Linked DNA regions of Luteitalea sp. TBR-22. The protein of the gene in region 2 interacts with the protein of the main gene of each other region in a pairwise test. Links are inferred from orthologs where the notes say so. Each region holds a gene or a part of one and is shown on either strand. Other genes may lie near its edges. The genes, in order: rpe and eno.

Region 1 (11,062 bases), 2.8 Mb from region 2 along the record:
GTCCGTGCCGGCCGTGCACGCCTTCTTCCTGACAGGGCAGGGCAGCGTGGCTCGCCAGTGGCTGCGACAGGGCGCCGCCGGCTGGCGCCTCGACGTCATGGGCGACACGTCGTTCCCGGCGGGCTACTGGGAAGCGTTTCGCAGCGCCGTGAAGGACACCCGAGCGGACGCGCTCATCATCGGCGAGCTCTGGCAGAAGGACTCGGTGCTGCTGCGGCACCTGCGCGGCGACACGGCCGATGCCACGATGAACTATCGGCTGCGCGACGCCGTGCTCGGGTTGCTCGCGCCGCAACCGTTCGATGCCAAGGGGTTCCCGGACAGCGGGCGGCGGCTGCTGCCGTCGGAGTTCGCGGCACGGCTCGAGTCCATCCGCGAGAACTATCCCACCGCGTCGTACTTCGCGCTGATGAACCTGCTGGATAGCCACGACACCGAACGCGCGCTCTGGACGCTGACGCCGGGTGCGGAAACGGCCGCCGACAAGGAATGGAACCCGGCCAATCTCGCGGTGGGGAAGCGGAACTTCGCGCTGGCGTCCATGATCCAGTTCTTCATGCCGGGGGCGCCGACCGTGTACTACGGCGACGAGGTGGGCGTGACCGGCGACGACGATCCCGATGATCGGCGCACGTACCCGTGGCCGGATCTCGGCGGCACGCCCGACCTCGACCTGTTCGGACACTACCAATCCCTCATCGCCGTCCGCCGGCAGTCCGCGGCCCTGATCGCCGGCGACCTGCGCACGCTGCTCGCCGATGACGCCAACGATCTCGTGGCACTCGGGCGTCGCACCGACGCGCACGCGGCAGCGTTGCTGATCAACCGCGGCGACACGCCATGGACGTTCGCGGTGCCGATGAGCGGGTTCGTGCCGGAAGGCACCTCCTTCCACGTCGCGCATGGCGTCGGCGCGGCGCCGGGGGCCACGGTGTCGGTCGAGGGCCTGGCGCTCACGGTCGACGTGCCCGCGCAGGGCGCGCTGCTGCTGCTCACGGGAGCGATCGACCTGACGCCGCCCCCGCCCGCCACGGACCTCCGTGTCACTGCCGAGCAGGACGGCCGCGTCTCCCTCGCCTGGAGTGCCGTGCCTGGGGCGGCGGCGTACGTCGTCCATCGCAGTCCGGTGAGTGGCGGCGGCTTCACCCCGGTGTCGACTGCCCTGGGTACGACGACGTTCACCGATACCGGGCTTCGCAACGGCACGCCGTACTACTACGTGGTCCGCACCCTCGACGAGGTGGGCAACGAGGGGGCCTCGTCCAACGAGGTGCGTGCCATGCCGCGCCTGTCGATCGGGTGGGCCAACCTGCAGTGGCCGCCGACGATCACGCACACGATCAGTGCCGTGACCCGCACGTCCAGTGTGTACGGGCAGGCCTGGATCGACGGCGTGACCAACCAGCCCGGCCCCACGCCGTCGCTGCGGGCACAACTCGGATACGGCCCCTCGGGGAGTGATCCCGCGGCCGGCGCGTGGACGTGGGTGGATGCCGCCTTCCACACCGATGCGGGCAACAACGACGAGTTCGTGGCGAGCCTGTTGCCCGAGGCGACCGGGGCGTTCGATTACGCCTATCGCTACAGCACCACGAATGGCGGCGAGTGGATCTACGCCGACCTCGACGGTACGGGCAACGGCTACGCACCGGCGTCGGCAGGGAAGCTCACCGTCCAGGCGAGTAGCGACACGACGGCGCCGGCCACGCCGGCAGGCGTGAGCGTGGTGGGGCCACCGCCTCGAGCATCAGCCTCGCATGGTCGATGGGACCAGCTGATCCGTCGCTGTACGGTTACGAGATCCTGCGGGCGTCCACCAGCGGTGGACCGTATGTGCCGGTGGCCCTGGTGGCCGGCGCCACGAGCTACACGGATACGGCGGTCACTGCCGGGGCGACCTTCTACTACGTGCTTCGTGCGGTCGACCTGTCGTTCAACCGCTCGGCCATGTCTGCCGAGGTCGCCGCGAAGGCCCAGGCGCGGACGGTGACCGTCACATTCACGGTCACCGTTCCCTCGACCACCGAGGCCACCGGTCGGCAGGTGTACATCGCCGGCTCCCTCAATCGGCTCGACGGCGGGCTGCCGGAATGGAACCCCGGCGGTGTGGTGCTGTCGCGCCTGAACGCCACCACATGGCGGATCACCCTCACGGGCACGGAAGGGACGGCGCTGGAGTACAAGTACACGCTCGGCACCTGGGAGTACACCGAGAAGGACGACTCGTGTGCCGAGCTCCCGAACCGTCAGCTGACGCTGACCTATGGAAGCTCTGGCGTCCAGTCGTGGAACGACACCGTGATGCAGTGGCGCAACGTCGCGCCCTGCGGCAACTGAGGCGGGTTGCCGATGAGCGGCGTGCTCCGGTCCGGGCACGCCGCCATCTCGCGGTCGAGCCGGGCCGGGCCATCCCGGCGGCTGATACCTGACGCCACCGCAAGGCCGGGTTGCGCGCCCGCCTGTGTCGCTTTGAACGCGCCTGTAGGCCCGAGCTACAGGTTTTCTGCCGTTTCTTCGCTGTTTTCCCTTGCCGGTCGATTCCAGACGCGGTCCGCTTCTTGCCTCTCCTTGATGGCATGAGGCGGGCACGGGCTCGCCGTGAACCGCACCCCGGCCACGCCTCGCGTGAGTCGGAGCGTCAACCGGGCAAGACGGAGGAACGAAGCAATGAAGCGCACATTCCAGTGGGTGACGATGTTCACCGTGGCGGCGAGCATGACGGCGGCGGCCCAGCAGGCCGGCTCGTCGAGCACCTCGGCTACCTCGTCGTCGCAGCAAGCGGGGCAGAAGATCACCGTGCAGGGCTGTCTGCAGGCCGGCGGCGGCGCGGGCGCCTCGACCAGCAGCGGCACGTCCACCTACGGCAGCACCGGCAGCACCGGGTCGACCGGAGCCACCGGCTCGACCGGGTCCACCGGGAGCAGCACCACCGGCAGCACCAGCACCGGGAGCAGCGGCACCACCGGCTCGAGCGGCACGACGTCGTCCGGGACGCAGGGCGCCACCAGCCAGACCGGCCAGGCCGGCCAGGCCAACTACGGCGCCTCGGGCGCGGCGGCCAGCGGCGGCATGTACGTGCTCCGCGTGACCGATGGCTCGGGCAGCTCGCGCACCGGCATGCCGAGCGCGACCGGCGGGCAATCCGACGCGCGTTCGGCCGCCGGGCAGCAGGGCGGGCGCATGTACCACCTGATGGCCGATGGCTCGACCAACCTGGCGGCCCACGTCGGCCACCAGATCGAGGTGACCGGCACGTTGACCGGCCACGGCACCATGGGTCTCCACTCGGGCTCGGGCACGACGGGCAGCTCCGGCACGACCGGCAGCGGCGCGGCGGGCGCGGGCAGCGGCAGCTCGGGCTACACCGGTCAGGGCACGTCGGGTAGCGGCAGCACGGGCAGCGGCGCGGCCGGCGGCACGGGCAGCACGAGCGGCACCACGACGGGCAGCACGACCGGCAGCACGTCGTCCATGGGCTCGATGTCCGGCATGGCCGGTCAGGGCGACATGGCCGGAATGCTCCGCGTGACCAACGTCAAGATGATCGCGGCGACCTGCAAGTAGGCGTGGGGAACGGGAAAGGGCCCGCCCTGGCAGCAGCCGTGGGCGGGCCCTCATGTGTCTAGGCTCGGCAGTCGGCAGTCGGCAGTCGGCAGTCGGGAGTCGGGAGTCGGGAGTCGGGAGTCGGGAGTCGGGAGTCGGAGGCGGCAGCTGCGAGCGGCCGTCGACTGCCGACCCGCCGACTGCCCACTGCCGGCGGATGTCAGCCCCTGATGATGCCCAGGATCTCGTCGCGACGCTGCTCCATGATCGCCTGCGTCACGCCCTCGAGGTTGAGGCGGAGCAGCGGCTCGGTGTTGGACTTGCGCACGTTGAAGTGCCAGTCCGGGTACTCCACCGACACGCCGTCCAGGTGGTACACGTGGGCGTCCTTGTACTTCTCGCCGAGCAGCGCGATCTTCTCGTCGGCCAGTTCCATCGTCGCCAGCTTCGTGTTGATCTCGCCGGAGATGAAGTACTTCTCGCGCAGCGGCGCGAGCAGCTCGGCCAACGTCTTGCCCTTGCGCGACATCAGCTCCAGGATCAACAGCACCGGAATGAAGCCGTTGTCGGCGTAGAAGTTGTCGCGGAAGTAGTAGTGCCCCGTGACCTCGCCGCCGAAGATCGCGTTCTCGGCGCGCATGCGCTGCTTGATGAACGCATGACCCACGCGGCTCATGATCGCCGTCCCGCCGTACTGCCCGACGATGTCCTTCACGGCGTAGCTGGCACGGACGTCGTAGATGATCTTCTCGCCCGGGAACTTCAGCAGGAACGCCTCGGCGAGGAGCGCGGTGACGAAGTCGCCCGACACGAACTCGCCGGTCCCGTCGATGAAGAAGCAGCGGTCAGCGTCGCCGTCCCAGGCGATGCCGATGTCGGCCTTCTGCTCGAGCACCGTGCGGGTGGCCGTGCGGCGGTTCTCCTCGATGAGCGGGTTGGACTCGTGGTGGGGGAACGTGCCGTCCACCTCCATCGCCACGTGCGTCGTCCGGCAGGGGAGCCGCGCGAAGATCCGCGGACCGACGAGCCCGCCCATGCCGCTGCCGGCGTCGAGCACGCAGTTGAACGGCTTGATGATCGACGGGTCGATGAACCGGAAGATGTGCGCGAGGTAGTCGTCGAGCACGTCGCCGCGCTCGTAGCCGCCGATCGTCGGCGTCGACGGCGGCAGCTCGCGGGCCATGATCATCTCGCGGATTTCCTTGAGGCCCTGCTCGCCGCTGAGCGGCTTGGCGCCCTTCTCCACGAGCTTGATGCCGTTGTATTCCTTCGGGTTGTGCGACGCGGTGATCTGCGCGCCGCCGTCCAGCCCGTCGCGGCACACCGCGAAGTACATCACGTCGGTCGGCATCATTCCGTAATCGACGACGTCGCAGCCCTGCTGGCGCGCGCCCTCGATGAACGCGTCGGCCAGGCCGGGCGACGAAGTGCGCATGTCGCGCGTGACCGCGATGCGCTTCGCCTTCAGGTAGGTCACGAACGCGCCGCCGATGTCATGGGCGGCGGTCTCGTTGACCTCCGACGGATAGAGGCCCCGCACGTCGTAGGCCTTGAAGATCGAGGGGTTGACGACGTTCACGTCTGCCATGCGACTGTCCCGGCGCGCCGGGACCCGCGGGCCCGGCGCGCGAAAGCCCCGGGGCGGGGCGTCAGAGCTTGCTGAAGTCGGTGACGGTGCTGCGATCGCCGAGCATCCGGCCCTCGCTCAGCACGGTGTTGCGCCCGACGTGGCAGTTGCGGCCGACCAGCGCGCCGTCGAGGCTCGACTCGGCGCCCACGACCGTGTTGGCCCACACCACCGAGTCGCGCACCTGCGCCTGGTCGTCCACCTGGCACTGGCGACCGAGGACCGCGTACGGGCCGAGGCGCGCGCCGCGCCTGACCACCACGCCCTCGTCGAGGAAGCAGGGCCCCTCGATCTGCACGTCGTCTTCCAGGCGGGCGCCGAGGTCCACCACGCCGCCCGGCGCATCGAGGAACGGGGCAGCCTGGTAGCGACCGTCCATGATGTCGCGGTGCACCTGCCGGTACTTCTCGGGCGTGCCGATGTCGATCCAGTAGCCGTCGTTGACGTACGCCACGAACGTCTCGCCGTTGGCCACCAGCGACGGGAAGTACTGGCGCTCGATCGAGTAGTTCTCGTTGGCCGGGATGCGATCGAGCGTCTCTGGCTCGAGCACGTAGATGCCGGCGTTGATCGTGTTGCAGGTGATCTCGTCGGCCTTCGGCTTCTCGAGGAAACGCCTGACGTTGCCCTCGGCGTCGGTCTCCACCAGGCCGTACGCGCTGGGGTTGTCCACCGGCGTCAGCACGATCGTCGCCTTCGCCTTGCGCTCGCGGTGCCGCGCGATCACGGCCTGCAGGTCGATCTGCTGCAGCACGTCGCCGTTGAGCACGATGACCGAGTCCTGGACCGTCTGGGCCGAGAACTTGATGGCCCCGCCGGTGCCGAGCGGCTGCGGCTCCACGGCGTAAGAAATCTTGATCCCGAGCGCCTCGCCGTCGCCGAAGGTCTCCTCGATGCGCCTCGGCTGGTAGTTGAGGCTCAGGATCACCTCGGTGATCTCCGGCACCCGACGCAGCTGGTCCAGCTGGTACATCAGGAACGGCCGGTTGAAGATCGGGACGATGGGCTTGGGGGTGTTCAGCGTGAGGGGACGGAGGCGCGTGCCCTTGCCTCCGGCCAGCAGGATGGCCTTCATGTCAGCCCGACATCATACCGCACGCATCGGGGCGCACAGCCCGACGGGTACAATGGCGCCGCCCGCCCATGCTGAACCTCCCGAACATCCTCTCGGCCGTGCGGATCGTGCTCGTGCCGATCCTGGTCGTGGTGATGCTCACGCCTCCGCGCAGCTGGGAGTGGACCGGGCTGGGGCACAACTGGCTGGGGGCGCTGATCTTCGGCCTGGCCTCGCTGACCGACCTCGCCGACGGCTGGCTCGCCAGGCGCAATCGCCAGGTGACGGCGCTGGGCCAGTGGCTCGATCCGCTCGCCGACAAGCTCCTCGTGCTCGGCGCGCTCATCTCGCTCGTGCAGCTCGAACGCGCGCCGGCCTGGATGGTCACCATCCTGGTCGGCCGTGAGCTCGCGGTGACGGGGCTGCGCAGCGTCGCCACGGCGCGGGGCGTCGCCATGCCGGCCTCCGACCTCGGCAAGCGCAAGATGGCCGCGCAGGTCACCGCGATTCTCGGATTGCTGTTGGCGCCGAGCGTGCCGTTCCCCTTGAACTGGGTGGGCACCGTCGCGCTGTGGGTGATGCTGGCGCTGGCGATCTGGTCGGCGGTGGACTACTACCGACGCTTCAGCGCGGTGCTGAAGAACGACTGACGGCGCGGTCGGAGACCGCGCCCTACCCGCGAGGGACGGGCTTGGCGTCGACGCCGGAGGCCGGCGGCGGCGTGCCCGGCTTGACCACCGGCGTCGTGGTGGTGCCCTGGGCCGGCGGCGTCACCACACCCGACGCTCCGGGGGCTGCGGGCGCTCCAGGGGCGGCCGTCGGGCTGCCCTCGGTGCCGGGCGTACGCTGCGCCAGCGTCGTCTTGACCTGCTCCCGCAGCGCCGCGCCCTTGACGAGGAACTCGCTCTCGATGAATTCCTCCTCCAGCTTGTCCAGCAAGGGGAGGGCCTCCGCCTCGAGCCTGACGGTCACCAGGGCCTCGGCCAGGTAGTAGTACACCGCGTCGCGGCCGGTGAACTGCGGGTCTTCCTGCAGGACCTGGCGGAAGCGCGAGATGGCGCCGGGGTACCAGCGGGCCCGGTGGTAGAAGTAGCCCACCTTGTAAATCGACTCGCTGAGGCGGTCGCGCGCGATCCGTTCCTTTTCCTGGACGTCGGGCATCAACGGGCTGTTGGGGTAGCGGGTGCGGAAGGCCTCGAACTGCTCCAGCGCCGCCCTGGTCTCGGTCTGGTCGCGCTCGGCCTTCGGCATCTGCTCGAAGTGCGTCATCGCCAGCTTGAACTGCGCGTAGTCGGCCTTCTGGTGGGTCGGGAAGTACGACAGGAACTCCTGGAACTCGCGCTCGGCGCGCAGCTTGCCCTCGGTGGTGCCGTCGTTGAGGTACGCGTCGCCGAGCCCCAGCTTGGCGTCGGCGCGCAGCGGGCTCTGCGGGTAGCCGTCCACCAACTGCTGGAAGTACTCGCGGGCCGTGAACCACTTGCGGTCGGTCATCGAGGCCTGGCCCTGCTCGTACAAGTACTTGTCGGGCTCGGTGACCCCGGTGGGGATGTTGCCGCGCTTGGTGGCGCACGCGCCGGCCATCACCGCGAGGCCGAGCACCACTGCCAGCCGGAGACGTGCCATCACCATCGTCATGCGCGTTCGGTCCGTAGCCATGCGTATTCTTCTGTCAGTCCCTGCTCGAGCGTCACCGACGGGACGAAGCCGAGGTCGGCCCTCGCCCGGCTCGTGTCCGCGTACGTGTCGCGCATGTCGCCCTTCTGGGGCGGCTGCTGGTCGATCTCCACGGCGCGCCCGACGAGGCGCCCGATGATCTCGAACACCTGGTTGACGGTCACCCGCGACCCGCCGCCGATGTTGTACACGCGGCCCGGTGCGCCGAGGGTGGCCGCCGCGACCGTGGCGGTCACCGCATCGGCCACGTACGTGAAATCCCGCGTCTGCTCGCCGTCGCCGAAGCGCGTGAGCGGCTTGCCTGCCATGGCGGCCGTGAGGAAGCGATGGAACCCCATGTCGGGCCGCTGGCGGGGGCCGTACACGGTGAAATAGCGCAACGCCGTGAACGGCAGCCCATGGTTGGCAAAGTACAGGTGCCCGAGGTGCTCGGCGGCCAGCTTCGACACCCCGTACGGGGAGAGCGGCTGCAAGCGCTGATCCTCCCGCATCGGGATCGGGGCCTCGTCGCCGTACACCGAAGACGTCGAGGCATAGACGAAGCGCTCGAGCGGCCGGCCGGCGCACTCCTCGAGCAGCCGTTGCGTCGCGGCGATGTTGTTGCTCACGTAGACGCTGAAGTCGCGGCCCCAGCTCTTGCGGACGCCGGCCTGCGCGGCCAGGTGGAAGACGTGGGTGACGCCGTCGAGCAGGGCCGCCAGGTCGGTGTCGAGCAGGTCGTCCTCGACCAGTTCGAAGCGCGCCGACTGGCGTGCCCCGGCAAGGTTCGTCTCCTTGAGCGCGCGCGGGTAGTAGTCCGTGAAGCAATCGATGCCGACCACGTCGGCGCCCTGCGCCAGCAGGCGGTCGGTCAGCGTCGAGCCGATGAAGCCCGCCGCGCCGGTCACGAGTGCCCTCACGAGAAGATCTCCCTCAACGCCACCGGCAGGCGGCAGGGCCGCCCGTCGCGGTTGACGGGTACGTGCATCGTCCGGGCCGTCGCCAGCACGCGGGCGTCCTCCAGCCGGACCAGCTCATAGGTGAACTCGACCCGAAGCGCGCTCGCCATGCGGCCCGTCGTCCGGATCTCCAACTCGTCATCGTACCGCGCCGGGTGCAGGTACGTGCAAGTGGCCTCGATGACGGGCAGGCTCACGCCGTCGGCTTCGAGAGCCTTGTAGCTCCAGCCGAGCTGTCGCAGCAGCTCGACGCGGCCGACCTCGAACCAGGCGAAGTAGTTGCCGTGGTAGACCACCCCCATCTGGTCGGTCTCGGCATAGCGGACGCGGATGCGGGCAGCGCCCGCCACCCGGCTCATCGCGCGCCGCGCGCCTGCCAGCCACGCGTGCCGGCGGCCCGCAGGTCGGCCATCGCCGCGGCGGGATCGGCGGCGGCGAACACGGCCGCGCCAGCCACCAGCACGTCGCCTCCCGCGGCGACCACGGCTTCGGCCCGACCGGGATCGACCCCGCCGTCGACGGTGATCAGGGCCTGGCTCCCCGCCCGATCCAGGAAGTCGCGCAGCCGGCGCAGCCGGTCGTAGCTCCGCTCGATGAACGCCTGCCCGCCAAAGCCCGGGTTGACCGACATGAGGATGACGATGTCGAGGTCGGGCGCGATCTCGGCGAGCGTGTCGAGGGAGGTGGCCGGGTTGATCGCCACGCCCGGCCGAGCGCCCAGCTGCCGGATCCGATGCACCAACCGGTGCAGGTGGTCGGTGGCCTCCACGTGTACCGAGAGGGACGCCGCGCCGGCCTCCACGAACTGATCCACGTACCTTTCCGGCTCGACGATCATCAGGTGCACGTCGAGGGGCACCGGCGACACCCGCTTCAGGGCCGCGACGACGGGCAGGCCGATGCTGATGTTGGGCACGAAGCGGCCGTCCATCACGTCGACGTGAATCCAGTCGGCGCCGGCCGCCGCCACCTTCCGCACGTCTTCGCCGAGCGCGGCGAAGTCGGCGCTCAACACCGACGGCGCGAGACGCACGCTCACCGGCTGACCTCCAGGGAAATGGCGTCGCCGGGCGCAATCTGGAAGCCGCCGAGCGGCGACTGTCGCAGGACGATGCCGGGGGGAACGCCGGGGTAGGGCTGCTCGGCCACCAGCGCCACGCGGAAGCCCCGCACCCGCAGCACTTCCGCGGCCCGCTGGGCGTTGACGCCGATCAGGTCGGGCATGACGTAGGTGGCACCCCGCTCGCCGCGGTTGACCAGCAACGACACGGTGTCGGCCGCGGCGCCGGGCGCCGGGTTCTGCGACACGACGATGCCGGCGGGGAAGGCCGAGGAGCGGATGGCGGCGAGACCCCGGATGCCGACCCCCTCACTCTCGAGGCGCAGCTGCGCGGTGCGCTCAGTGAGGCCGGTCACGGCGGGCACGCGGCTCACGGTCGGCCCGGCACTCAACCACACCTTCACGCTGCGCGGGCGACGAGCGGTGCTGCCCGACACGGGATCCTGCGCGAGGATGAGGCCTGCCGGTACCTTCGGGTCGGAGCGCCGCGACTCTTCGACCTTGAGCGGCAGGCCGAGTTCGGTGAGCGAGGAACTGGCCTGGTTGACGGTGCGCCCACGCAGGTCGGGCACGCGCACGTCGCGCGTCCGCAGCGCGAGCCGCATCGCCATGCCGAACGAGACGGCGTACGTCAGCCCGAGCAAGGCCAGCAGCACGAGCAACTTGCCCGCGCCCCAGACCCGTCCGGTGAACCCTCGACCCGATTCCATCAGCACACCATTCTAGTCGGCAGTCGGCAGTGGGCAGTCGGCAGTCGGCAGTCGGCAGTCGGCAGTGGGCAGTGGGCAGTCGGCCGTTGGTCGTAGCCGTCGCCCTTGGGCGACGGTCAGTCATGGCCAGCCCAGGTCAGAGACCGTCGCGCGAGCGCGACGGCTACCGCATGGTCAAGGCTTCTGCAGGACCACGGCGTAGAAGGCGTCGAGGCCGTGCGCGTGCGGCCAGGTGCGCAGGGCACCCTCGTCGGTCAGCAGCGGCGCCATCGAGGCGGGCAGCGCTGCCGTGCGCAGGTCGATGCGCGTCAACTCGGGGTGGGCCACCAGCACGTCGGCTACCAGCGATTCGTTCTCCTCGGGCTCGCTCGAGCACGTGGCGTAGATCAGCCGGCCGCCGGGGGCCAGGGCCCGCAGACCTTCCTCGATGAGGGCGCGCTGCGTGGCCACCAGCGC
Region 2 (11,149 bases):
GGCCACCGGTGGCACTGCTCCCGTGAGCGTCGCGTGCACGCCGGCCTCGGGCGTCGCCGTGCCTGTCGGTTCCTCGACCGTGAGTTGCACGGCCACTGACGCGCGCGCGCAGACCACCTCCTGCAACTTCGGCGTCACGGTGGCGATCGCGCCGACGCTCTCGGTGGAGCGGTTCCTCTCGCTCGGCGACAGCTTCACGTTCGGCACCACGTCGCGCCTCGAGCGCGTGCTGCAGGGCGACACGTACGTCCAGAAGCTGGAGTTCCTGCTGCGCGAGCGCTACCCGGACCAGTCGTTCACGCTCACCAACGCCGGCGTGCCCGGGCAGTTCATGGACCAGATCGAGGACCGCTACCCGGCGGCGCTGCGGCAGAGCAACGCGCAGGTGCTGATCCTGCAGGGCGGCGCCAATGACCTGAACACAGAGGGCGCCCGCTCGATCACCGACGTGATCACGCGCCTCGAGCGCATCACGCGCGACGCGCAGGGCCGTCGCGTGTCGGTGATCCTGGCCACGCTCACGCCGCAGCGGCCGAACTCGTCGAAAGGCACGACGCCGCCCGCCGACATCCGGAACATCAACGGCCGCATCCTCGACCTGTGTCGTCGCTACCAGACCGGCTGCGCCGACCTGTACGCTGCGTTTGGCGGCGAGCAGTCGCCGCTCATCGGCACTGATGGCCTGCACCCGACCCCGGCCGGCTACGACCTCATCGCCGAGACGTACTTCGAGGTCATCCGACGGCTCTTCGAGCGAACCGCCGGTTGAGAAGGCCGCGATGCCCTTCGACGTCGCTCAGGGCAAGCCGCGATGCCGGGAATGCGAAGCCGAGTCGACCCTGTCCAGGCGTCACGACTGCGCGACGGTCAACCGGGTCCCTCCCCGGTCGCCCCCCTCAGCGTCGACCAAGGTCGACGCCTACGTCCGAGCGGCCGGTCGACGTCTGGGCCAATCGTCATCAAACGTCAAACGTCAAACGTCAAACGTCAGGCGTTAAACGTCAAACGTTAAGCGTTAAAGTTGTTCCCCATGTCCCTCCCGTCCCGCCTCGCCGTCGCCCTGCTCGGGGCCTCGTCGCTCGTCGTCGCCTGCGGCGCATCCTCGTCCACGCCCGCACCCGAAGCGTCGACGCAGGCCCGACCTGCAGCCGTCGCCACGGCAGCACCGGCGGTCGAGTCCTACGGCTACGAGATCATCAAGAGCCACCCGCACGACCCGGCGTCGTTCACGCAGGGCCTGACCATCGCCGACGGGCAGCTCTACGAGGGCACGGGCCTGCACGGGCAGTCGTCGCTCAAGCGCGTCGACCTGCAGACCGGCGCGGCATTGCAGCGAATCGAGCTCGACAGCAAGTACTTCGGCGAGGGCATCGCGGTGGTCGGCGACCGCATCGTGCAGCTCACCTACCAGACCGGCGTCGGCTTCGTGTACGACCGCAAGACCTTCGCGAAGCTGAAGGAGTTCACCTACAGCGGCGAGGGCTGGGGGCTCACCTACGACGGGCAGCGGCTCATCATGAGCGACGGATCCGACACGCTGCGCTTCTGGAACCCGGAGACGCAAGAGGAGATAGGCCGGCTGCGCGTCCGGGACGGCGATCGCGCCATCGAGCGCATCAACGAGCTCGAGTACGTCGACGGCGCGCTCTACGCCAACATCTGGCAGGAAGACCGGATCGCGCGCATCGACCCGAAGACGGGCGTGGTGACGGCCTGGATCGACATGTCGAACCTGCTCACCGCCACCGAGCGCTCACGCGGCGTGGACGTGCTCAACGGCATCGCTCACGATCCGAAGACCGGCAACTTCCTCATCACCGGCAAGCTGTGGCCGTGGGTCTTCGAGGTGAAGTTCGTCAGGCGGGGCTGACGGGACTCGCCCCGAGCTACGTCGACGGGCGCTTCTCCTCCATCAATCCGAGCAGGTTGCCCGAAGGATCGCGGAAGAACGCCATCCAGAGCTCGTGGTCGGGCATGACCGCGATGCAGTGCGCACCCTTCTCGAAGCTCGCGCCGTTCTGGCGCAAGGCGGCCTCGGTCTCCACGATGCCGCTCACCTTGAAATAGAGCACCGACGCCGTTCCCGGCGGGCCGGGGCCGTCCTCGGGCAGCGTCAGCATCAACCGGATGTCGCCAGCCCGGAGGAAGGCGAGGTTCGGCGGCGCCTCGAAGAGCAGCGTCAGGCCGAGGACGTCGCGGTAGAACGCGACGGCGGCGGGGATGTCGGCCACGGTCAGTGCGATCTGGCCGATGGCGGCAGCAGTCAGTGGTCCGGGCATGCGCGGCACGGTAGCACAGAGCTCGGCCTTCGTCATGGCAGCCGTCACTCTCGGCCTTGGGCATTCGGCCTTGGGCCGTCGGGAATGCCGAAGGAGGGCGCAGGCCTCCAAGGCCGAAGAACGAAGGCCGAAGGCCGTCATGCGCTGAGCGGCGCGCCCGCGCGACGCTCAGCGCGAGTAATGTCCCGGCGCCACTTCCGTCAGTGGGGCGTCGAGATCCACGCTCGCCGGATCGAAGGCGATGCGCTGCGGCGGCACGTCGGGGTCGGGCACGGGCACGGCCGACAGGAGGGCGCGCGTGTAGGGATGGCGCGGCGAATCGAACAGCGCCGCGACGGGAGCCAGCTCGACGATGCGTCCCCGGTACATCACGGCCACCCGCGTGCAGATGTGGCGCACGAGGCGAAGGTCGTGCGAGATGAACAGATACGTCAGCGACAACTGCTGCTGCAGCTGCGCCAGCAGGTTGACGATCTGCGCCTGCACGGAGACGTCGAGCGCCGACACCGGCTCGTCGGCGACGATCAGCGACGGCTCGAGCGCGAGCGCCCGGGCGATGCCGATCCGTTGACGCTGGCCGCCGCTGAACTCGTGGGGATACCGCGTGATGGCGTCGCGGTCGAGGCCCACGAGTTCCAGCAGCTCGATGGCGCGGGCCCTGCGCCACGTCGGCGTGCCCACCTGGTGGATGTCGAGCGGCTCCTCGAGGATCGTCGACACGCGATGCCGCGGGTTCAGCGACGCATACGGGTCCTGGAAGACCATCTGCATCTGCCGTCGCAATGCGCGCAGTCGCTTCCGGTCGAGCGCCAGCACGTCCTCGCCCCGGAACCGCACGTGCCCTGACGTCGGCTCGATCAACCGCAGCACGCACCGGCCCGTGGTCGTCTTGCCGGAGCCCGACTCGCCGACCAGCCCGAACGTCTCTCCGGGGTCGATGGCGAAGCTCACGTCGCGCACGGCGTCGGTCACGCGCGCCGGGCGCCACAGGGCGCGCTGCTCGTAGCGCTTGCCGAGTCCCTCGACCTCGAGCAGCGGCATCACTCTCGGGCGAGCTCGGCGGCCTCGCGCACCAGCACGCACCGCGACGCATGGGTCTCGTCGACCGGGTACATGTCGGGCGGCGCGGCGTCGCAGGCGTCGTGGCGCCAGGCGCACCGCGGCGCGAAGGCGCATCCCGGCGGCTGCCTGTCGAGCGCCGGCACCTGCCCCTCGATCGGCTCGAGTCGCCGCGCGCTGTGCGTCGACCCGGGCATCGCCCGCAGGAGCGCCTGCGTGTACGGGTGGGCGGGGTTCTTGAACAGGGCCCGCACCGGGCCGACCTCGACGATCCGGCCGGCGTACATGACCGCGACCCGGTCGGCCGTGTGCGCGACGACGCCGAGGTCGTGGGTGATGAGCAGGAGGGACAGGCCGAACTCGTGCTTCAACTGGCGGAGCAGGTTGAGGATCTCGGCCTGGATGGTCACGTCGAGCGCGGTGGTGGGCTCGTCGGCCACCAGCAGCGCCGGGCGGCAGCAGAGGGCCAGGGCGATCAGGGCCCGTTGCCGCAGCCCGCCGGACAACTGGTGCGGATACTCCCCGAAACGGCGCGCCGGGTCGTCCATGCGGACGGTGGCGAGCAGGTCCAGGGCCGCGGTCTTCGGGTCGGTGCCGCCGCGCCCGTGCACGGTCATCGCCTCGACGAGCTGGCTGCCGATGGTCAGCACCGGGTTGAGGGCGCTCATCGGCTCCTGGAAGATCAGCGAGATGCGGGCGCCGCGCACCTTCTCCATCTCCGCTTCCGGAAGGGCCATGAGGTCCTGGCCGTCGAGGCGAATCTCGCCGGCGATGATGCGCCCGGGAGGCGGCACCAGCCGCAGCAGGGAGAAGGCGGTCAGCGACTTGCCGCTGCCCGACTCGCCGACCAGCGCCAGCGTCTCCCCTGCGGCGATCTCGAAGCTCACGTCCTGGACGGCCGGGAGCCACCGGTCCCCGTGGGGGAATCCTGTCGAGAGGTGACGGACGGAGAGCAGCGGCATGGCGACGGCGGGCCGATCGTACCACCCGGCCCTCCGGCGGGACGCCTTGCGGTGGGGGGACACCGGTCGATACAATCCGCCAAGATCCGTCGATCACATCTGGACCGCCGCTTCATGAAACGCAGCTGTCGCCCGACCGCACCGATCCTCCCCGCAGATCCGGTGTGCCTCGTCGGGCTGGGCGCAGGGCATTCCCCCGCGTGCCCGAAGGGAGAACAGCGTGGACGACACCCTGAACCGCCTGGCGAAGGATCTGGCTGCCGCCATGGCCGAGGCCGTCGCCTCTGACCCGCGCGTCGATGCCTGCCGGGCGCGTGCGCGGGAAGCCGGGTACGACCTGCGGGTGACCCTCGACGCCGAGATCGGCTTCGCTGCCCGGTCGGGCCAGCCGCCCAGGCGCGCGGCCACGCCGGCCAGGCGCCCCTCCCATGCCACCCGCCACGTGGCCATGACCGACAACGACCGCCGCTTCCTCAAGTCGCTGCGCATCGCCACGGATGCGGCGACGGAAGAGGTCTAGAGACACGAAGGGCCCGCTGGTATCAGCGGGCCCTTCGTGCATGTGCTGGCAATTCGGAATTTGAAAATCGAAATTGCGGGCGGCCTGGCCTCCGGCCCTCGCCGCGCGAGGCGAAGCCGGCGCGCCCGAATTTCAAATTTCCAATCTCAAATTGCCACCTCAGTCGATCAGGCTCTTCCCCGTCATCTCCGCCGGCTGCGGCAGCCCCAGCAGGTGCAGCAGCGTCGGCGACACGTCGGTCAGCGCGCCGTCGTGGATCGTCTTGCCCGCCGTGTCCGGCCCCACCAGGATCACGGGCACCAGGTTGGTGGTGTGGGCCGTGTGCGGGGCGTTCAGCTCGTAGTCCCACATCTGCTCGGCGTTGCCGTGGTCGGCCGTGACGATGGCCGTGCCGCCGACCGCGAGCAGGGCGTCGATGCAGCGGCCCAGGCACGCGTCGACGGCCTTGATCGCCGCGATCGCCGCGTCGAGCCTCCCGGTGTGTCCCACCATGTCCGGGTTGGCGAAGTTGCAGATGATGACGTCGTGCTTGCGGTTGGACACGCTGTCGACGAACGCGTCGGCGACCCCTGACGCGCTCATCTCCGGCTGCAGGTCGTAGGTGGCCACCTTCGGCGACGGCAGCAGCACGCGATCCTCGCCGGCGAACGGCGTCTCGACGCCGCCGTTGAAGAAGTACGTGACGTGCGGGTACTTCTCCGTCTCGGCCAGGCGCATGTTGGTGAGCCCGTGCGCCTGCAGCACCTCGCCGAAGTACTGCGTGGCGGCCTGCGGTGGGAACGCGATCGGGTACGGGTACGTCGCGTCGTACTCGGTGAACGTCGTCAGCTGGACCTTCGGGCGGGAGCCCGTAGGGAAGCCGTCGAAGTCGTCCGCGAGCAGCGCGCGGATGATCTGGCGGGCCCGGTCGGCGCGGAAGTTGAAGAAGATCACCGAGTCGCCGTCGGCCATGGGGCCGATGGGCTGGCGCCGGTCGTCCACCAGCGTCGCCGGCAGGATGAACTCGTCGGTCGTCCCCTTGTCGTACGCCTCGGCGATGACCCCTCCGGCGGTGGAGCCCTGGGGCGCCGTCCCCGTGACGATGGCGTCGTAGGCGAGCTTGACGCGCTCCCAGCGCTTGTCGCGGTCCATGGCGTAGTAGCGCCCGGACACGCTGGCGATGCGCGCGCCGGTCTGGGCGCACACCGCCTCGAGCTCGCGCACGTAGCCGCGCCCGCCCTGCGGCGAGGTGTCGCGGCCGTCGGTGATCACGTGCACGAACACCTTCGGCGCGCCCATGTCCCTGGCCAGGTGGAGCAGCGCGTGGAGGTGCTGCTGGTGGCTGTGCACGCCGCCGTCCGACAGCAGGCCGAGCAGGTGCACGGCCGTGCCCTTGTCGATGGCGGCCTGGATGGCGGCACGCAGCGCCGGGGTCTGCGCGAACGTGCCGTCACTGATGGCCTTGTCGATGCGCGTCAGGTCCTGGTAGACCGTGCGCCCCGCGCCGAGGTTGGTGTGGCCGACCTCGGAGTTGCCCATCTGCCCGGCTGGCAGGCCCACCGCTTCACCGGAGGCCTGCAGGGTGGCGTGCGGGTAGGTGGCCCAGAGCTTCGTGAAGACCGGCGGTTCGGCCAGCTTCACGGCGTTCTGGTCGGCCTCCTCGCGGAGGCCCCAACCGTCAAGGATGATGAGCGCCACGGGGGCGCGCTTGCTCGACATGGTTCCCTGTTCGTGCGTTGAAGCGGATGGAGTGATTCAGCGTTCAGGATTCAGGATGAAGGGGAGTCGATACGCTGGAGCTCGCCCCCCTTCATTCTGAGCCCTAAGCCTTGAACTGCTTGATGGCCGACTTGCCGGCGTACTTGGCCTTGCTGCCCAGCTCCTGCTCGATGCGCAGCAGCTGGTTGTACTTGGCCGTACGGTCGCTGCGGCTGGCCGAGCCGGTCTTGATCTGGCCGGCGCGGGTGCCCACGGCGAGGTCGGCGATGGTGCTGTCCTCGGTCTCGCCCGAGCGGTGCGAGGCGATCGTCGTGTAGCCGGCGTCCCAGGCGATCTTCATCGCGCGGAGCGTCTCGGTGACCGTGCCGATCTGGTTGACCTTGACCAGCAGCGAGTTGCAGATGCCGTAGGCGATGCCCTCGCTCAGGATCTTCGGGTTGGTCACGAAGGCGTCGTCGCCCACCAGCTGCACCTTGTCGCCGAGCGTCTGGGTCATCAGCTTCCAGCCGTCCCAGTCGTTCTCGGCCAGGCCGTCCTCGATCGAGCAGATCGGGTACTGGCGGACCCAGTCGGTGAACAGCTCGACCATCTGCTCGCTGGTGCGGGTGGGCGAGCCCGACTTCTTGAACACGTACTGGCCGTCCTTGTACAGCTCGCTGGACGCCGTGTCGAGCGCGATCCACACCTGCTCGCCCGGCTTGAAGCCGGCCTTCGTGATTGCCTCCATCACGACGTCGAGGGCGTCCTGGTTGCTCTTGAGGCTCGGCGCGAAGCCGCCCTCGTCGCCGACGCCGGTCGACAGGCCGCGGCCCTTCAGGATGCCGCGCAGCGTGTGGAAGATCTCGGCGCCCCAGCGCAGGCCCTCCGAGAAGCTGGGCGCGCCGAGCGGCATCACCATGAACTCCTGGAAGTCCACCGAGCTGTCGGCGTGGGCGCCGCCGTTGAGGATGTTCATCATCGGCGACGGCAACAGGTCGGCCGCGCCGCCACCGGCGAGCGCGTGACGCAGCGCGCCGATGTACTCGTACAGCGGCACCTTCTTCTCGGCGGCGCCGGCGTGCAGCGCCGCCATCGACACGCCGAGCAGCGCGTTGGCGCCAAGGCGGCTCTTGAACTCGGTGCCGTCGAGGCCAATCATCGTGTCGTCGAGCGAGGTCTGGTCGAACTCCTTGCCGACGATGGCGTTGGCGATCTCGCCGTTGATGTTGGCGACCGCCTTCCGGACGCCCTTCCCGAGGTAGCGGCCCTTGTCGCCGTCGCGCAGCTCGAGCGCCTCGCGCTCGCCGGTCGACGCGCCCGAGGGCACTGCCGCGCGCCCGAAGGCGCCGCTGTCGAGGGTGATGTCGACTTCGACGGTGGGATTGCCGCGCGAGTCGAGAATCTCGCGTCCGATGACCTGCTTGATGATCACTGCGTAGGGCTCCTCAGGGAAAGACGGGAATCGGGAGTCGGGAGTCGGGAGTCGGGAATCGGGAATCGGAACGAAGGCCCAAGGCCGGATGACGAAGGCCGATGGGCGAAGCCGTTAGTGCTGTCCGCGCGCGTCGGCTTCCTGCTCCTGCTGTCGCCTGGTGTCGACGGGGGGCTCGATCCAGGGCTCGTCGTCGGTGGTCACCACCACGACCCCCTTGGCCGTCACGGTGTGCCGCTTCCGATCCTCCTCGAGGTTGTACCCGATGACCGCGCCGCGCGGGATGAACACGTCGCGATCGATGATCGCGTTGCGGATCCTGGCGTGACGACCGACGCGCACCCCGGGCATCAGGATACTCCGGTCGATGTCGCAGTAGCTGTGCACGCGGACGTTGGGGCACAGGATGCTGCCGCGCACGCTGCTGCCCGACACGATCACGCCCGACGAGATGATCGAGTCGAGCGCGTGCCCGCGCCGCCCCTCGTCGTCGAACACGAACTTGGCCGGCGGCGCCTGCGGCATCCAGGTCCGGATCGGCCATTCCGGGTCATAGAGGTTGAACTCCGGGCTCACCTGCACGAGGTCCATGTTGGCCTCGTAGTAGGCGTCGAGTTCGCCGATGTCGCGCCAGTACTTGCCCGCCTTCTTGTTCTCGTCGGAGAAGCGGTAGGAGTACACCGGGGCGTGGCCGATCAGCGACGGCAGGATGTCCTTGCCGAAGTCGTGCTTGCTGGCGTCCTTGCCGGCGTCCTCCTCGAGCGCCTTGATCAGCAGGTCGGCCTCGAAGACGTAGATGCCCATCGAGGCGAGCGCCACGCCCGGCATGCCGGGGATCGGCTTGGGCTCGGCCGGCTTCTCCTCGAACCCGATGACCCGCTCCTCCTCGTCCACCTGCAGCACGCCGAAGCGCCGCGCCGCCTCGGCGACGGGCACCTCGTAGGTCGCCACCGTCGCCGCGGCCCCCTTGTCGATGTGCCAGCGCAGCATCTTCGAGTAATCCATCTTGTAGATGTGATCGCCCGAGAGGATGACGACGCGCTTGGGGCCCTCGCGGACCACCGAGTAGAGGTTCTGGTACACCGCGTCGGCGGTCCCGAGGTACCAGTTGTCGCTGACGCGCTTCTGCGGCGGCAGGATCTCGATGAACTCGCCGAGTTCCTCCGCGACGACGTTCCAGCCCATCCTGATGTGGCGGTTCAGCGACAGGCTCTTGTACTGCGTGACGATGAAGATGCGGCGCAGGCCGGCATTGATGCAGTTGCTGAGCGTGAAGTCGATGATGCGGTAGGGACCGCCGAAGTACACCGCAGGCTTGGCGCGTTCCTTCGTCAGGGGGAACAGGCGTTCGCCCACCCCTCCGGCCAGGACGATCACGAGCGAGTCGTTGAGCATGGGCCACCCGGGTCCAGTGCGCGCGCCACCGGGCCAGCCCGGCCCTGCGCGCCGAATGCGCCCCGCCGGGGGCGCGTCAGGCGGGGTGGCGTCGGGCCCTGCGGGCCCGCCGGCCGACCCCTGCGTCAGCGACAGGAATTCTAGCGCCCGTCGGGCGACCGTGGCGCTTTCGCCCGGAAATCCGGGCGCGCCGTGCCTTGGACTTTCCCGCCAACGGTCTTAGAATGCGGAATCTTGGGCATGCGCTGCCGCATGCCGGGGGACCAGGCTTCATGCGACAGACGACTCGAATCACGTGGCTTGCGACGGGCCTTGCCGTCGCCCTCGGCCTTGCGCCGGCGTACGCCCAGAAGAAGGACGAGAAGGCGGGCCCGCCCGCGGACCCGAAGCAGGTGCTGATCAGCGCCATCGTCGGGGCCACCAACGAGGCGATGAAGGGTGAGGCGGGCACCACGGTGTTCAACGCCGACCCGGCAACGCGTTCGGTGGCCGCCGACCCGGCCACCAAGGTCGAGATGACCCTCGGGATCGACTACCTGAAGGCGTCCGACAACAAGATCTACGCGCCGTTCACGGTCACGATCCAGCCGGACGTGATCGGCAAGGGGGCCAACTTCGGCGCCTACATCCGCCTCGCCCCCAAGGGCGCCCAGCCGCCTGCCGCTCCGCCGGTGCTCGACGAGAAGGCCCGGAAGGAGAAGGAGAAGCAGGACAAGAAGAACAAGAAGAAGGGCAAGGAAGCCCAGGATCTGGCCGGGCAGTCGGTCTCCGGCGTCGAGTACCCCTGGGAGGACTACTACGACCTCACGGCGACGCCGCGAGGGCCGGGCGGGCCGCTGACCTTCAGCCGCCCGTTCAGCGTGGCGGCCGGCGAGTACGACGCGTACGTGGCCGTCACGGTGAAGGACCCGGCGGCGGCCGCTGGCCCGCTCAAGGTCGCGGTCCACAAGGCGACGATCACGGTGCCGAACTACTGGGCCGACACGTTCCAGATCTCGAGCGTGTTCGTGGCCAACAAGGTCACGCCGCTGGCCGAGGTGCCGACCGGCGAGGCCCAGAAGCTCAAGCCGTACGTCATCGGCAACCTGGAGGTCTCGCCGACCGTGGATGGGAAGTTCACCAAGGCCGACGAGCTCTCGGTGTTCTTCATCATCTACGGCGTGGCGCTCGGCGACGACAAGAAGCCGGACGTCACCATCGAGTGGCAGCCCTACAAGAAGGGCCCGCTCGGCGAGGCCAAGTTCCGGGGCGTTGCGCCCCAGAAGCTGAACAGCGAGACCCTGCCGCCAGGCTTCGACGTGGCCCAGGGGCATCAGCTGGTCGGCAGCCTGAACGTGCCCGTCGAGGTATTCGAGCCGGGGGACTACCGCTTGGCCATCAAAGTGACGGACAATAAGACCGGCAAGTCCCTGACCCACGACGTGGCGTTCACGGTCGCCGGCTCCTGAGTCGTCGACGGTGAACCCGGGGCGCCCCGCGGGACCTTCCCGCGGAGCGTTCCTGTGGACCTGTCACTGGAGTTCCCATGACCCGATCGGTGACGCTGACGGCGCTCGCGCTCGGCCTGAGTCTCGCCCCCACGGCAGACGCGCAGCCGCTCGTGCAGGCACGCGCACACACAGGTCCGTCATCGGTGGCTCCTGGGGTCGCGCTCGTCGCTGGGCGCATCGAAGGCGTGGTCACCGATGAGCGCGGCGCGCCGCTTGCCGGCGTGGCCGTCTCGGCCCTCGGGCCCGACGCGCTGTTCGGGGTCACCGATCAGTCCGGGCGCTTCGTCTTCTCCGCCGTCCCGGTCGGCACGTACCTGATTCGCGCGCAGCGCGCC

What was found.
Region 1: the proteins of eno (region 2) and rpe interact in binary tests that used the Escherichia coli proteins (3 or more experiments, as listed by UniProt). The link is inferred for Luteitalea sp. TBR-22 from one-to-one orthologs.

The regions. Positions count from the first base shown.
Region 1 is NZ_AP024452.1:3,419,395-3,430,456, reverse strand. Bases 8,031-10,853 are described here. They hold rpe (ribulose-phosphate 3-epimerase), read right to left. Parts: upstream 9,870-10,853; coding sequence 9,192-9,869; downstream 8,031-9,191. Other genes in these bases: TBR22_RS14145 (RsmB/NOP family class I SAM-dependent RNA methyltransferase), read right to left, coding at 10,781-10,853; TBR22_RS14150 (PASTA domain-containing protein), read right to left, coding at 9,872-10,606; TBR22_RS14160 (thioesterase family protein), read right to left, coding at 8,794-9,195; TBR22_RS14165 (NAD-dependent epimerase/dehydratase family protein), read right to left, coding at 8,031-8,797. Outside these bases: TBR22_RS14200 (alpha-amylase family glycosyl hydrolase), read left to right, coding at 1-1,990; TBR22_RS14195 (CBM20 domain-containing protein), read left to right, coding at 1,987-2,337; TBR22_RS14190 (hypothetical protein), read left to right, coding at 2,668-3,564; TBR22_RS14185 (phosphomannomutase/phosphoglucomutase), read right to left, coding at 3,764-5,131; TBR22_RS14180 (sugar phosphate nucleotidyltransferase), read right to left, coding at 5,193-6,245; pgsA (CDP-diacylglycerol--glycerol-3-phosphate 3-phosphatidyltransferase), read left to right, coding at 6,314-6,874; TBR22_RS14170 (outer membrane protein assembly factor BamD), read right to left, coding at 6,897-7,880; more of TBR22_RS14165, read right to left, coding at 7,856-8,030; more of TBR22_RS14145, read right to left, coding at 10,854-11,062. UniProt on the Escherichia coli protein: Catalyzes the reversible epimerization of D-ribulose 5-phosphate to D-xylulose 5-phosphate.
Region 2 is NZ_AP024452.1:584,499-595,647, forward strand. The notes cover bases 5,776-8,685. They hold eno (phosphopyruvate hydratase), read right to left. Parts: upstream 7,930-8,685; coding sequence 6,622-7,929; downstream 5,776-6,621. Other genes in these bases: gpmI (2,3-bisphosphoglycerate-independent phosphoglycerate mutase), read right to left, coding at 5,776-6,518; glgC (glucose-1-phosphate adenylyltransferase), read right to left, coding at 8,044-8,685. Outside these bases: TBR22_RS02435 (GDSL-type esterase/lipase family protein), read left to right, coding at 1-769; TBR22_RS02440 (glutaminyl-peptide cyclotransferase), read left to right, coding at 1,031-1,870; TBR22_RS02445 (VOC family protein), read right to left, coding at 1,887-2,279; TBR22_RS02450 (ATP-binding cassette domain-containing protein), read right to left, coding at 2,448-3,320; TBR22_RS02455 (ABC transporter ATP-binding protein), read right to left, coding at 3,320-4,300; TBR22_RS02460 (hypothetical protein), read left to right, coding at 4,521-4,820; more of gpmI, read right to left, coding at 4,980-5,775; more of glgC, read right to left, coding at 8,686-9,324; TBR22_RS02480 (hypothetical protein), read left to right, coding at 9,597-10,772; TBR22_RS02485 (TonB-dependent receptor), read left to right, coding at 10,850-11,149. UniProt on the Escherichia coli protein: Catalyzes the reversible conversion of 2-phosphoglycerate (2-PG) into phosphoenolpyruvate (PEP). It is essential for the degradation of carbohydrates via glycolysis.